Regions from separate parts of the Neobacillus sp. B4I6 genome, predicted to be linked through region 3. Evidence: riboswitches for the same ligand, from Rfam matches in the RefSeq annotation. Region 3 holds a riboswitch; each other region holds the start of a gene.
The links. Region 3 has a riboswitch for thiamine pyrophosphate ahead of QF028_RS13610 (ABC transporter substrate-binding protein). Riboswitches for the same ligand answer to the same signal wherever they lie in the genome.
Positions count from the first base shown of each region.

Region 1 (3,191 bases), 1.0 Mb from region 3:
CTTAAACTCCTTAGCTTTTTCCTTCATACCTGTTTCAATAGCTTCCTTCGTATCAAGTTTGTTTTCTTTCGCATAATTACGAATATCTTGAGAGATTCTCATGCTACAAAATTTTGGTCCACACATTGAACAGAAATGTGCTGTTTTTGCACCTTCCGCAGGTAAAGTTTCATCATGATATTCTATCGCTCGTTCTGGATCTAAAGATAAATTAAACTGATCTCTCCAACGGAATTCAAAACGAGCTTTTGATAAGGCATCATCTCTTTTTTGGGCTCCTGGATGTCCTTTTGCCAAATCAGCAGCATGGGCGGCAATTTTATAAGTAATAACCCCTACACGAACATCCTCTCTATTCGGTAAACCTAAATGTTCCTTAGGCGTTACATAACAAAGCATAGCTGTGCCATACCAACCAATCATTGCAGCCCCAATAGCAGATGTAATGTGATCATAACCAGGTGCTATATCAGTCGTAAGAGGTCCAAGTGTGTAGAATGGTGCTTCCTGACACACTTCTAGTTGTTTATCCATATTTTCTTTAATTAGGTGCATAGGTACATGTCCAGGTCCTTCAACCATTACCTGTACATCATGTTCCCAAGCAATTTTTGTTAGCTCTCCAAGAGTCTCTAATTCTGCAAACTGCGCTTCATCATTGGCATCTGCAATAGACCCAGGACGTAAACCATCCCCTAAAGAGAATGCAACATCATAAGACTTCATTATTTCGCAGATTTCTTCAAAGTGAGTATATAAAAAGCTTTCTTTATGGTGGTGTAAACACCATTGTGCCATGATTGATCCACCGCGGGATACAATACCTGTTAACCGTTTTGCCGTTAATGGGACATATCGTAAAAGAACACCAGCATGAATGGTGAAGTAATCAACACCTTGCTCCGCTTGTTCAATCAAGGTATCACGGTAAACCTCCCATGTAAGATCTTCAGCAACACCATTTACTTTTTCAAGTGCTTGATAAATGGGGACGGTGCCGACAGGAACTGCTGAGTTTCGAACAATCCATTCCCTTGTTGTATGAATGTTTTTACCTGTTGATAGATCCATAATATTATCGGCACCCCAGCGCGAGGCCCATGTCATTTTTTCAACCTCTTGTTCGATGGAGGATGAAACAGCCGAGTTGCCAATATTCGCGTTAATTTTAACATGAAAATTACGTCCTATTATCATAGGTTCTGACTCTGGATGATTGATATTAGAAGGAATAATCGCTCGACCTTTTGCCACTTCATCACGCACAAATTCAGGTTTCATATTTTCCCTTATGGCGATAAATTCCATTTCAGGAGTAATAATTCCCTTTTTAGCATAATGAAGCTGTGTGACATTTTTCCCTTTTTTTGCACGTAATGGTTTGCGCTTTAAACCAGGAAACACGTTATGATTGGCACGAGGATCATTTTGATCGTTATACCCATTATCTTCAGGTTTAATTTCTCTACCTTCATATTCCTCAACATCTGCTCGTTCATGAATCCATGTGCTGCGAATAGCAGGAAGACCTTTTGTAATATCAACAGAATAATTTGGATCCGTATAAGGACCGCTTGTATCATAGACGCGTACTGGAAGGTTTTCCTCTTCACCAAACGTACCTGTTGTCGGGCTTAACTCAATTTCACGCATTGGTACTTTAATGTCGGATCTCGAACCTGTTACATATACTTTTTTACTTCCTGGAAAACTAGACATGATGGAAATATTTTGTTCGTTTAATGAAGTCGTTGACATACTTAATCTCTCCTTTTTTTGAATATAAGGACGAGATACAGAACATAACAAGTGGAAAAGCGTATAAAAGTACATCAAAAAGCCGGGACCATAAATGGTTGGACCCGGCTAATATGTATGCAGAAGTAGAGGTGCATTGAAGATTGTCTATTCTAACTTCCCCACGCTGGTATGATCCAGATCAGGTCCCAAGAGTCAAGAAACTTCATCGTGTTTCTTTCTCAGCCCAACTTATTGGGCTCCCCTAGTTATTTATATTCAATTAACAATATTATATATGAGTATCGGTTAAAATGAAATACATAATATTATTTAAAGTGAAATAGTCGTTTTAGATAGTATGTTTAGGTGGAGAGAGAAAGGTTAGATATCTTCTTGCTTGGGTTTTAAGAAGTATAATTCTTTTTTCGTACCCTAAAAAAAGAAGGCTTACTTGTGACCTGACGCTCCATAATCTTTGATTGTTATTTTTACGTTGTAGTAAATTGGAACCTCACTGAATGTTTGATCCCAATCTTTTTTGACTTTTTCCCATACTTTCGGATGCTCAATTCTTAAACGGTTCCCAAAACCAGCAACGTCTACTCGATATTCCTTTTGCGTTTTTTTAATTGTATGATCAACCAATCGTTTTACTTCTTTTTCGGTGGATTCTTCTGCCCTTTTTAGAAATGTATTATCAAAAGAGTTACCTGAAACCACCCAATTCTCAGATAATCGCCCTTCTGATTCGATGTTTACAACAAAAGAGATATTGTTTCCCTTAACATGAGAGGTGATTTTACTTTTCATAGACGCTATCTCATATACGATTAGCCCACTAGTCTGTTTATCAAAACTTTTTACCAAACCGCCTTTCCCCTTGCCTGTTATCCATGTTATCCCCTCCAATTCCTCTTCATTTAAAAAACCACGCAGTTTTTTTGTCTTTCCTTTTATCACGGCAGCTCCTGCAAATTTCACTTCTCCATTTTCCGAGATCACATTTTGCAAAAGAAAACTGGATCCTGATTTTAGCTTACCGTCTAATTTAATAATCGAGATAGGAGGCAAAATTCTTGTCGATCGATAGGCATTATCTACCATTCCAAACAGACGAAATGCTGGAACTTCTCCTGCTTTCTTTGATACTAGGGTATTTCTAGCTCTCCCTTTACTAATAAACATAAGGCAGCTTGGTCTAAAATCATTATCCCGAAGATATTGATCAAGTAATCGATCTAAACTATACGATCGTGCAAGTTTATCACCGATTACAATGACTTTCATATGACTGGCATTAAAAGGAAGATCCGTTACTAATGATAATTCACGAACCTCTTGAAGGATGGAGTCTCCCGTTTCAGAAATATTAACATAAGATTGTTGTTGCGATCCCCCTTCTTTACTCATTGAACTTGCTAATTGTGAGGTAATAAGTTGATAAGTTGTAG
Region 1 covers NZ_JBNPWB010000002.1:1,319,004-1,322,194, reverse strand. Annotated here, with positions in the region: gene thiC (phosphomethylpyrimidine synthase ThiC) at 1-1,758, opposite strand, end outside; TPP riboswitch at 1,900-2,014, opposite strand; gene QF028_RS08635 (Ger(x)C family spore germination protein) at 2,188-3,191, opposite strand, start outside.
Region 1: it holds a riboswitch for thiamine pyrophosphate, as region 3 does, so the genes downstream of both, thiC (phosphomethylpyrimidine synthase ThiC) here and QF028_RS13610 (ABC transporter substrate-binding protein) in region 3, are expected to answer to the same signal.

Region 2 (3,191 bases), 850 kb from region 3:
TGCCATAAATATAACCAATAAACATCATTTTAAATAGAATAGTGGGATCGGAAGGGCGTCCGTTATCATCACTATAATAAGGACGTACCTTTTCAATAAGGAATGAAAGATCAATATATTTATCGATTAAACGAAGAAGGTGATTGTCAGGAACCAATTCATCAATAGAAACAAATTCATATTCACTTTGGGTAGATACTCTTGGTTTAAACATAGATTTCACCACTCAATTTTTTATTGTTTGGTTGTGTTAAGAGCAGTGTATTATTGATTTTACAGCTCTGTTGATTTGCGCGGAAGGCACGCAGACTCCTGCGGGAGTACGGGGTAGGGGAGACCCCGCAGGCGCTTCAGCGCCGAGGAGGCTCCCCGGCACGCCCGCGGAAAGCGAAGTGCCTGGAGCGCAAATCAACAGACATGTTGCAAAGCCTATATATTAATAATATTATAATAAATTAACGCGGTGAATGGTTAAAGTTATTGTAGAAAATAAGAGGCTGTCGAAAGTTTCTCGACAGCCTGAGATCGTAGAAATAGTTACTCTATATTCGAACGGGGTGGAATGGAAAAAGAGCCAATTTTTTAGACTTGAAATAACCAAATAATTGTGATTTCATAATGAAGTAAACTTATAAAATGAAGGAGCGAGAAAGATGAAGTTTCCTAAAAATATTATACTAGATTCTGTTGCCGAACGTAAAAACCATGAAAGTTACGGAATAGAATTTATTCAGGAACTTGGAAATGATGATGCTGGATATTCCGAGATGGTAGTAATTATTTTCAAATACAAAGATAAATATTATAGTGTGGATATCCAACATGTAAATGGAGAAAACAATTACGACCATTGGGATGATGAAATAGATTGTCCAGAGGTAGTTAGGAAAGAGGCTATTCAATATTATTGGGAAGAAGTGAATTGCCGTAAAAAAGCGACTATATCACTTTAAATAATATTATGTGTTTCATTTTACCCGATACTCATATATAATGTAACTTAATTGAATATAAATAACTAGGGGAGCCCAATAAGTTGGGCTGAGAAAGAAACACGATGAAGTTTCTTGACTCTTGGGACCTGATCTGGATCATACCAGCGTGGGGAAGTTAGAATAGACAATCTTCAATGCACCTCTACTTCTGCATACATATTAGCCGGGTCCAACCATTTATGGTCCCGGCTTTTTGATGTACTTTTATACGCTTTTCCACTTGTTATGTTCTGTATCTCGTCCTTATATTCAAAAAAAGGAGAGATTAAGTATGTCAACGACTTCATTAAACGAACAAAATATTTCCATCATGTCTAGTTTTCCAGGAAGTAAAAAAGTATATGTAACAGGTTCGAGATCCGACATTAAAGTACCAATGCGTGAAATTGAGTTAAGCCCGACAACAGGTACGTTTGGTGAAGAGGAAAACCTTCCAGTACGCGTGTATGATACAAGCGGTCCTTATACGGATCTAAATTATTCTGTTGACATTTCAAAAGGTCTTCCTGCTATTCGAAGCACATGGATTCATGAACGATCAGATGTTGAAGAATATGAAGGTCGAGAAATTAAGCCTGTAGATAATGGGTATAAGGATGAAAAAGATCCTCGTGCCAATCATCACGTGTTTCCGGGTTTAAAGCGCAAACCATTACGTGCAAAAAAAGGGAAAAATGTCACACAGCTTCATTATGCAAAAAAGGGAATTATTACTCCTGAAATGGAATTTATCGCAATAAGGGAAAATATGAAACCTGAATTTGTTCGTGATGAAGTTGCAAAAGGTCGAGCGATTATTCCTTCTAATATCAATCATCCAGAGTCAGAACCTATGATAATAGGACGTAATTTTCATGTTAAAATTAACGCGAATATCGGTAACTCTGCTGTTTCATCATCCATCGAACAAGAGGTTGAAAAAATGACATGGGCGACTCGCTGGGGTGCTGATAATATTATGGATCTATCAACAGGTAAAAACATTCATAAAACACGAGAATGGATTATTCGAAACTCAGCTGTTCCTGTCGGCACGGTCCCCATTTATCAAGCACTTGAAAAAGTAAATGGTGTTGCTGAAGATCTTACATGGGAAGTTTACCGTGATACCTTGATCGAACAAGCGGAGCAAGGTGTTGATTACTTCACCATTCATGCTGGTGTTCTTTTACGATATGTCCCATTAACGGCAAAACGGTTAACAGGTATTGTATCCCGCGGTGGATCAATCATGGCACAATGGTGTTTACACCACCATAAAGAAAGCTTTTTATATACTCACTTTGAAGAAATCTGCGAAATAATGAAGTCTTATGATGTTGCATTCTCTTTAGGGGATGGATTACGTCCTGGGTCAATTGCAGATGCGAATGATGAAGCGCAGTTTGCAGAATTAGAGACTCTTGGAGAGCTAACAAAAATTGCTTGGGAACATGATGTACAGGTAATGGTTGAAGGACCTGGACATGTACCTATGCACCTAATTAAAGAAAATATGGATAAACAACTAGAAGTGTGTCAGGAAGCACCATTCTACACACTTGGACCTCTTACGACTGATATAGCACCTGGTTATGATCACATTACATCTGCTATTGGGGCTGCAATGATTGGTTGGTATGGCACAGCTATGCTTTGTTATGTAACGCCTAAAGAACATTTAGGTTTACCGAATAGAGAGGATGTTCGTGTAGGGGTTATTACTTATAAAATTGCCGCCCATGCTGCTGATTTGGCAAAAGGACATCCAGGAGCCCAAAAAAGAGATGATGCCTTATCAAAAGCTCGTTTTGAATTCCGTTGGAGAGATCAGTTTAATTTATCTTTAGATCCAGAACGAGCGATAGAATATCATGATGAAACTTTACCTGCGGAAGGTGCAAAAACAGCACATTTCTGTTCAATGTGTGGACCAAAATTTTGTAGCATGAGAATCTCTCAAGATATTCGTAATTATGCGAAAGAAAACAAACTTGATACGAAGGAAGCTATTGAAACAGGTATGAAGGAAAAAGCTAAGGAGTTTAAGCAATCTGGGGGCAGCATATATCAGTAACTTTCTTGGGAGGTTATACGATGAATGTTCAAAAGATTAACGAGGAAATTACGCAAATGAAAACTAGCCTTGCTTTTTTAGAGGAGCGTTTAAAGGAAATTCAGCAAAATTGTGATCATCATTTTGATGGCGATCAATAT
Region 2 covers NZ_JBNPWB010000002.1:1,500,924-1,504,114, forward strand. Annotated here, with positions in the region: partial or broken gene QF028_RS09505 (IS1182 family transposase) at 1-214, opposite strand, end outside; gene QF028_RS09510 (hypothetical protein) at 654-953, shown strand; TPP riboswitch at 1,011-1,125, shown strand; gene thiC (phosphomethylpyrimidine synthase ThiC) at 1,267-3,051, shown strand; gene QF028_RS09520 (serine protease) at 3,072-3,191, shown strand, end outside.
Region 2: it holds a riboswitch for thiamine pyrophosphate, as region 3 does, so the genes downstream of both, thiC (phosphomethylpyrimidine synthase ThiC) here and QF028_RS13610 (ABC transporter substrate-binding protein) in region 3, are expected to answer to the same signal.

Region 3 (3,191 bases):
GCGTAAAAGGTGCCGCTATCATTGAGTTAGTGGCAACGGTATTGGCACTGATCGGTCTCGCGATTTATTATGTGGCCGGTTTACCTCATGTTCAATCATCCAATATATTTAATGATATGGCTTTTAGTCATGGCTGGTCCGGTGTTTTGGCAGCGATTCCATTTGCCATTTGGTTCTTCCTTGCGATTGAAGGGGGAGCGATGGCAGCAGAAGAGGTGCGCGACCCGAAGAAGGATATTCCAAAAGGCTTTATTTCCGGAATTTTAACGCTTGGTGTGGCAACGATTTTAACCTTAGTCGTAACGGCAGGACTTGGCGGCGGTAACGGTAAACCGGCGGATTATCCACTTCCACAGGCATTGGAAAGTATTTATGGAGAAGGCAGCTTTATTCCAAAATCAGTTGCCATTATCGGTTTATTTGGTTTAATTGCCAGCTTGCACGGTATTATTATTGGTTATTCCCGTCAAACGTTTGCCCTGGCTCGTGCAGGATACCTGCCTAAGTTTTTGTCTAATCTTTCGAAACGCGGGGTGCCGCATTGGGGCTTGATTGTTCCTGGAGCGATTGGAGTGATCGCAGCAGGCTCAGCAAACTTTGCTAATGCGTTGATTATCCTATCCGTTTTTGGTGCGATTACGATGTACTGCTTAAGTATGGTTTCGTTGTTTGTGCTGCGGAAAAAGGAGCCGAATTTGGAAAGACCATTTAAGGTGAGCTATCCTGTGGTACCGGCGATTGCATTAGTATTGGGTGTTTTCTCTTTCTTCTGCGTGGTAAAATACAGCGTGTTAACGACAACTCTTCCTTTGTTTGGAGTGGAGCTGCCTTTGGCGGGTGTGATTCTGACGATTTTTGGTGTGGCGATTGTCTACTATTTCTTAGTAGGATCCAAGAATCTTCGTCCAATGTCGGAGGAGTTTGTTTTAATTGAGGATGTGACTTCTGGAGAAACAGGGACAGATGAGAAAATAGGATAACGTTCAATAGAAAAAGATGTTCCATTGGGGTGGGGCATCTTTTTTGTATTCGTTGAATGGATTGGATACAGACGGTCCTCAAATAATGCCCCTGTTCGTATAAGTTATCATGAACGAAACTAGCTCCTTACTCGTAACACCGTAGGTTAACTAGCAAAGTTATTTCGTGCAGGTGAATTAACCTCTGTTTACGTGCCAACAGAAGATGAGAACTGGATGTTTCATGATAGGAAGTATTTGTTAACAAGCATTAATAGATAAAAGCAGTTGGCTTTGTCTGCCTTGACTGATATAATAGTAGGATATGAAGTGGAATACGATGTAATGTGGGGGAACCGGTGATGCCGGTTGAGATTTAGTCCGTGAGACGATGACCCTTGGAACCTGATCTGGTTGATACCGGCGGAGGGAACATATTCTTAAACAATTAATTGTTTGCTGATATGCACTCAGGTTTCTTTGCCTGGGTGCTTTATTTTGTTTAAGCAAGTTTTTGCCTTCTAACCAACACTGAGGTTTCAGCCAATTTATTTTGTTTCACTTTAGATATTATTTTTACATATGGGGGATTCTACATGAAGAAATGGCTAGTACTAGTCCTTTCAGTCCTTTTAGTGACTGGATGCAGCAGCAAAAAAGAAACAGAAAACGCAAAAGAAAAAAAACAGCCGCTTAAAAAGGTCTCGATTGTACTGGATTGGACGCCAAATACCAATCATACTGGATTATATGTAGCAAAAGAAAAAGGATTCTTTAAAAAAGAAGGCTTGGATGTGGATATTATCATGCCGGGTGAGACCGGTGCTGACCAACTTGTAGCTTCTGGCAAGGCGCAGTTTGGTGTTGGCTACCAAGAAGCGATTACCCAGGCACGTATTCAAGGGGTACCGCTCGTATCGATCGCTGCAGTGATTCAACACAATACATCAGGATTCGCTTCACCAGCTGGCAAACAGATTCAATCTCCGAAAGATTTTCAAGGAAAAACATATGGTGGATGGGGCTCGCCAGTCGAAAAATCTGTCATCACTTCTCTCATGAAAAAGGAAAACGCCGATGCCAATAAGGTGAAAATCGTGAACATGGGGGATACGGACTTTTTTACGGCTGTGAAACGAGACATCGATTTCGCTTGGATTTACTATGGGTGGACTGGTGTAGAAGCAGAGCTTCGTAATGAAAAAATTAATATGGTTTACTTAACAGATTACTCTGACAAACTGGACTACTATACACCTGTTTTAGAAACAAACGAGAAAATGATCAAAGAGGACCCTGAAACGGTTAAGGCGTTCGTAAATGCCGCTGCCAAGGGGTATGAATTTGCCATTAAAAACCCTGATCAAGCTGCAGATATCCTGATTAAAGCAGCACCGGATTTAGATCCAAAGCTTGTAAAGAAGAGTCAAGAATGGTTGTCTCCAAAATATCAGGATGATGCAAAGGAATGGGGAATTCAAAAGCAAGAGGTTTGGGAAAATTATGCCCAATGGATGTATGATAATAAGCTTCTTGACAAGAAATTAGATGCGAAAAAAGCATTTACAAATGAATTTTTACCAAAACACTAGGGGGTAGAAAAACATGGCGAATTCATTAATCAGCATTCAAATCATACCGAAAACAAAGGATGGAGAAGACGTCATTCCATACGTTGATTCAGCCATTAAAGTCATTGCTGAATCTGGTGTGAAATATGAGGTACACCCGTTAGAAACAACCATGGAAGGCGAACTGCACGAATTATTTACTGTGATTTCAAAAATGAATGAACGAATGATTGAAATGGGAAGCAAAAATGTCATTTCTCAAGTGAAAATCCTTTATCAGCCAACAGGCATTTCCATGGATGACTTAACGGAGAAATATCGATCATGAGGAAGAATCTTGTAAAAGGGTGGAGACCGATTTTGGTTCTCCTCCTTTTGTTTGTCATTTGGGAGATTGTCGTTAAAATATCAGAAGTGCCGGAATGGCTTCTTCCGCCGCCATCAAAGATTTTCACAGAGGCCATTGCCGGTTGGCGTGATTTTTATCCAGATGTGTTTTCAACGGTTAAAATTTCATTATTTGGATTTGTAGTTGGAGCATTCATTGGACTGGCAGTCGCCGTTTTATTCCATCTTGTACCTGTTTTAAGGGATTCCTTCTATCCATTGTTGATTTTATCACAAAATGTTCCCATTATCGTTCTGGCTCCACTGTTGGTGA
Region 3 covers NZ_JBNPWB010000002.1:2,352,927-2,356,117, reverse strand. Annotated here, with positions in the region: gene eat (ethanolamine permease) at 1-980, shown strand, start outside; TPP riboswitch at 1,299-1,408, shown strand; gene QF028_RS13610 (ABC transporter substrate-binding protein) at 1,556-2,551, shown strand; gene QF028_RS13605 (thiamine-binding protein) at 2,565-2,858, shown strand; gene QF028_RS13600 (ABC transporter permease) at 2,855-3,191, shown strand, end outside.

Region 4 (3,191 bases), 310 kb from region 3:
GAGCATATTTCCATTGCCAATGGGACATTGGGATTGTCTTTACGCTCGTTTGTTCCGGTGTATGATCAAGAAAATAAACAAATAGGAGCAGTCGCGGTTGGGATTTCTTTAGAAAAAGTTAATCAGGCGATTGAACAAAGTAGGAAAATTATTTTGATCGGTGTGGGAGTAGGAATTCTAGTTGGGATTCTAGGAGCCCTTATTCTAGCTAGAAAAATCAAAGCGATTCTTTTTGGACTTGAGCCGAGTGAGATGGCAAAATTGCTTGAGGAACGTAGTGCGATGCTTCAATCCACAAAGGAAGGAATTTTGGCAGTTGACCAGGATGCTTTTACCACTCTCGTAAATAATGAGGGGATCCGACTTCTTCAAAAAGCTGGCATTCATGGGCCCTTTTTAGGAAGAAAAGTGGATGACTACATGCCAAATTCAATGCTATCTTCTGTTCTAGGAACGGGGGAATCTCAATTAGACCAAGAACAAGAAATCAATCATATTACCATTTTAACCAATCGGGTTCCGGTTGTTGTCAAAGGAAAGATTGTCGGTGCGATTGCTACCTTCCGAGAAAAAACCGAAATCAAGCAATTAGCTGAACAATTAACCGGTGTAAAGCTATACGCGGAAGCACTGAGAACTCAGTCACATGAATTCATGAATAAACTGCATGTAATATCAGGTTTAATTCATATGAAAGACTATCAAATGGTCTCGTCATACATTACCAAAATTGTCGATCACCAACAAACTGAGGTAGAATTTGTTGTCAGTCGGTTTAAAGATCCTGTTTTAGCAGGTTTTATTTTAGGAAAACTTAGCTTCGCCAGGGAAAATGGATGTGAATTAATCATTGATGGGGAAGGAAGTCTACCTGAACCAGAGCAGCAGGAAATAACCCATGAAGTGGTAACGATTCTCGGAAATTTAATCGATAATGCACTGGATGCTGTTGCGGACCGTCCACATAAAAAAGTTACCTTAAGGTTTGACTTTTACGATGAAGTCCTAGCGTTGGAGGTCCATGATACAGGACAAGGAATCGATGAGGATGTAAGACATCACTTATTTATCAAAGGGTATTCTACCAAGGGTGAAAATCGCGGAATCGGTTTATCATTGGTGCAGAGAAGCTTGGAAAAATTAAATGGACAGATAGAAATTCATTCCCAAAAAGGAAAAGGGACAACATTTATTGTTACTTTCCCATATAAAAGCAAACAATAATAATGTTATGTTAACTGATACTTTTTCCTTTACATTCTAGTACCATAGGAATATTATGTAGTTAGTTAAATAAAGTATTAGATCTACTAGGGGTGCCCTGTAAACAGGCTGAGAGAAAATGGAGAAATTTTCAACCCTTCGGACCTGATCTGGGTAATACCAGCGGAGGAAAGTAGCCAAGTGAATGTTAATTATTTCTTTGACTAACTAACCAGGTCCATTATTGGATCTGGTTTTTTTATTTTAAAATAAGAAACGGGGAAATCGAGATGGAAAAAAATAGTTTGTATGAAACGTTGGAAGAAGTTAGAAAGGATAATCCGCTGGTACATAATATTACCAATGTGGTCGTTACGAATTTTACGGCAAATGGGCTCCTTGCCCTTGGTGCCTCACCGGTTATGGCATATGCAGCTGAGGAAGTAGCAGATATGGCCAAGATTGCAAGTTCATTAGTATTGAACATTGGAACATTAAACCCACAGACAGTAGAATCGATGATCATTGCCGGAAAAGCGGCCAATGAATCCGGTGTTCCCGTCATTTTTGACCCGGTTGGTGCAGGGGCTACCCGCTATCGAACCGAAACCGCGCAAAGAATTATGAACGAGGTAAAAGTCTCTGTGATTAGAGGTAATGCAGCCGAAATTGCCAATGTGGTTGGTGAAAAGTGGGAAATTAAGGGCGTCGATGCTGGGGATGCAAAAGGAAATATCATTGAACTAGCTATTACTTCAGCACAAAAATTAAATGGTCTTGTCGTCATCACTGGAAAAGAGGATGTCGTTTCGGATGGGAAAACAACCTATGTCGTGTCAAATGGACATCCAATTTTAACGAAGGTGACAGGCACTGGCTGTTTATTAACCTCTGTGATTGGAGCGTTTGCAGGAGTGGAAAAGGACCTGCTTCAAGCTTCAGTGGCTGCTTTAACGTATTATGGAATCGCGGCAGAGAAGGCAGCAGCAAAAACAGTTGAAATGGGACCTGGAAGTTTCCAAATCGAATTCTTAAACCAATTAACTTTAGTTTCTTCCGAAGATATCATTTCACATGCTTCTGTTAAACAATTCAATCGATAACTGGGGGTAATTTAAATGAAAAAAGCATTAACAATCGCTGGTTCTGATAGCGGCGGTGGAGCAGGAATTCAAGCGGATTTAAAGACATTTCAGGAATTAGATGTTTTCGGGATGTCGGCTTTGACTGCAGTAACGGCCCAAAATACATTAGGCGTCCATGCTGTCTATCCAATGACGGCTGAGGCAGTCGTAAAACAGATCGAAGCGATCGGCGAAGATATCGGTACGGATGCGGTGAAAACAGGAATGCTTTTTAATGCTGAAATAATCGAGGCCGTCGCTGCACAGCTTAGAAATTATCAATGGCAAAATATTGTTGTCGATCCTGTCATGATTGCAAAGGGTGGCGCTTCTTTGTTGCAAATGGAAGCCATTTCTGCCATGAAAAAATACTTATTGCCGCTAGCAACGGTAATCACCCCGAATATTCCAGAAGCGGAAGTACTAACGGGCATGTCGATTCTGACAGTGGAAGATAAACTGGAGTCTGCTAAAAGACTACTTGCGTTAGGCGTAAAAAATGTCGTGATTAAGGGCGGCCATGATGAAAATGTGTCTGAATCCACTGATTTATTATTTGATGGAAAGGAATTTTACTACTTTACCAGCAAGAGAATTCAGACAAAGAACACACATGGAACAGGTTGTACTTTTTCCGCAGTAATTACTGCTGAACTAGCAAAAGGGGAAACTCTTTATGAAGCAGTTTGTATAGCAAAGGATTTTATTCAGTCCGCAATTGAAAACCATTTGGAGATCGGGCAGGGACATGGTCCAACTAACCATTGGGCATATCGAAAAAGAAAAATTGCAAAGGAACTGGCTGAATTATGAAAAACTTACGAGCGGCTTTAAGTGTTTATTTTATCATGGGCAGCACCAACT
Region 4 covers NZ_JBNPWB010000002.1:2,659,982-2,663,172, reverse strand. Annotated here, with positions in the region: gene dcuS (DcuS/MalK family sensor histidine kinase) at 1-1,224, shown strand, start outside; TPP riboswitch at 1,303-1,412, shown strand; gene thiM (hydroxyethylthiazole kinase) at 1,494-2,306, shown strand; gene thiD (bifunctional hydroxymethylpyrimidine kinase/phosphomethylpyrimidine kinase) at 2,322-3,140, shown strand; gene thiE (thiamine phosphate synthase) at 3,137-3,191, shown strand, end outside.
Region 4: it holds a riboswitch for thiamine pyrophosphate, as region 3 does, so the genes downstream of both, thiM (hydroxyethylthiazole kinase) here and QF028_RS13610 (ABC transporter substrate-binding protein) in region 3, are expected to answer to the same signal.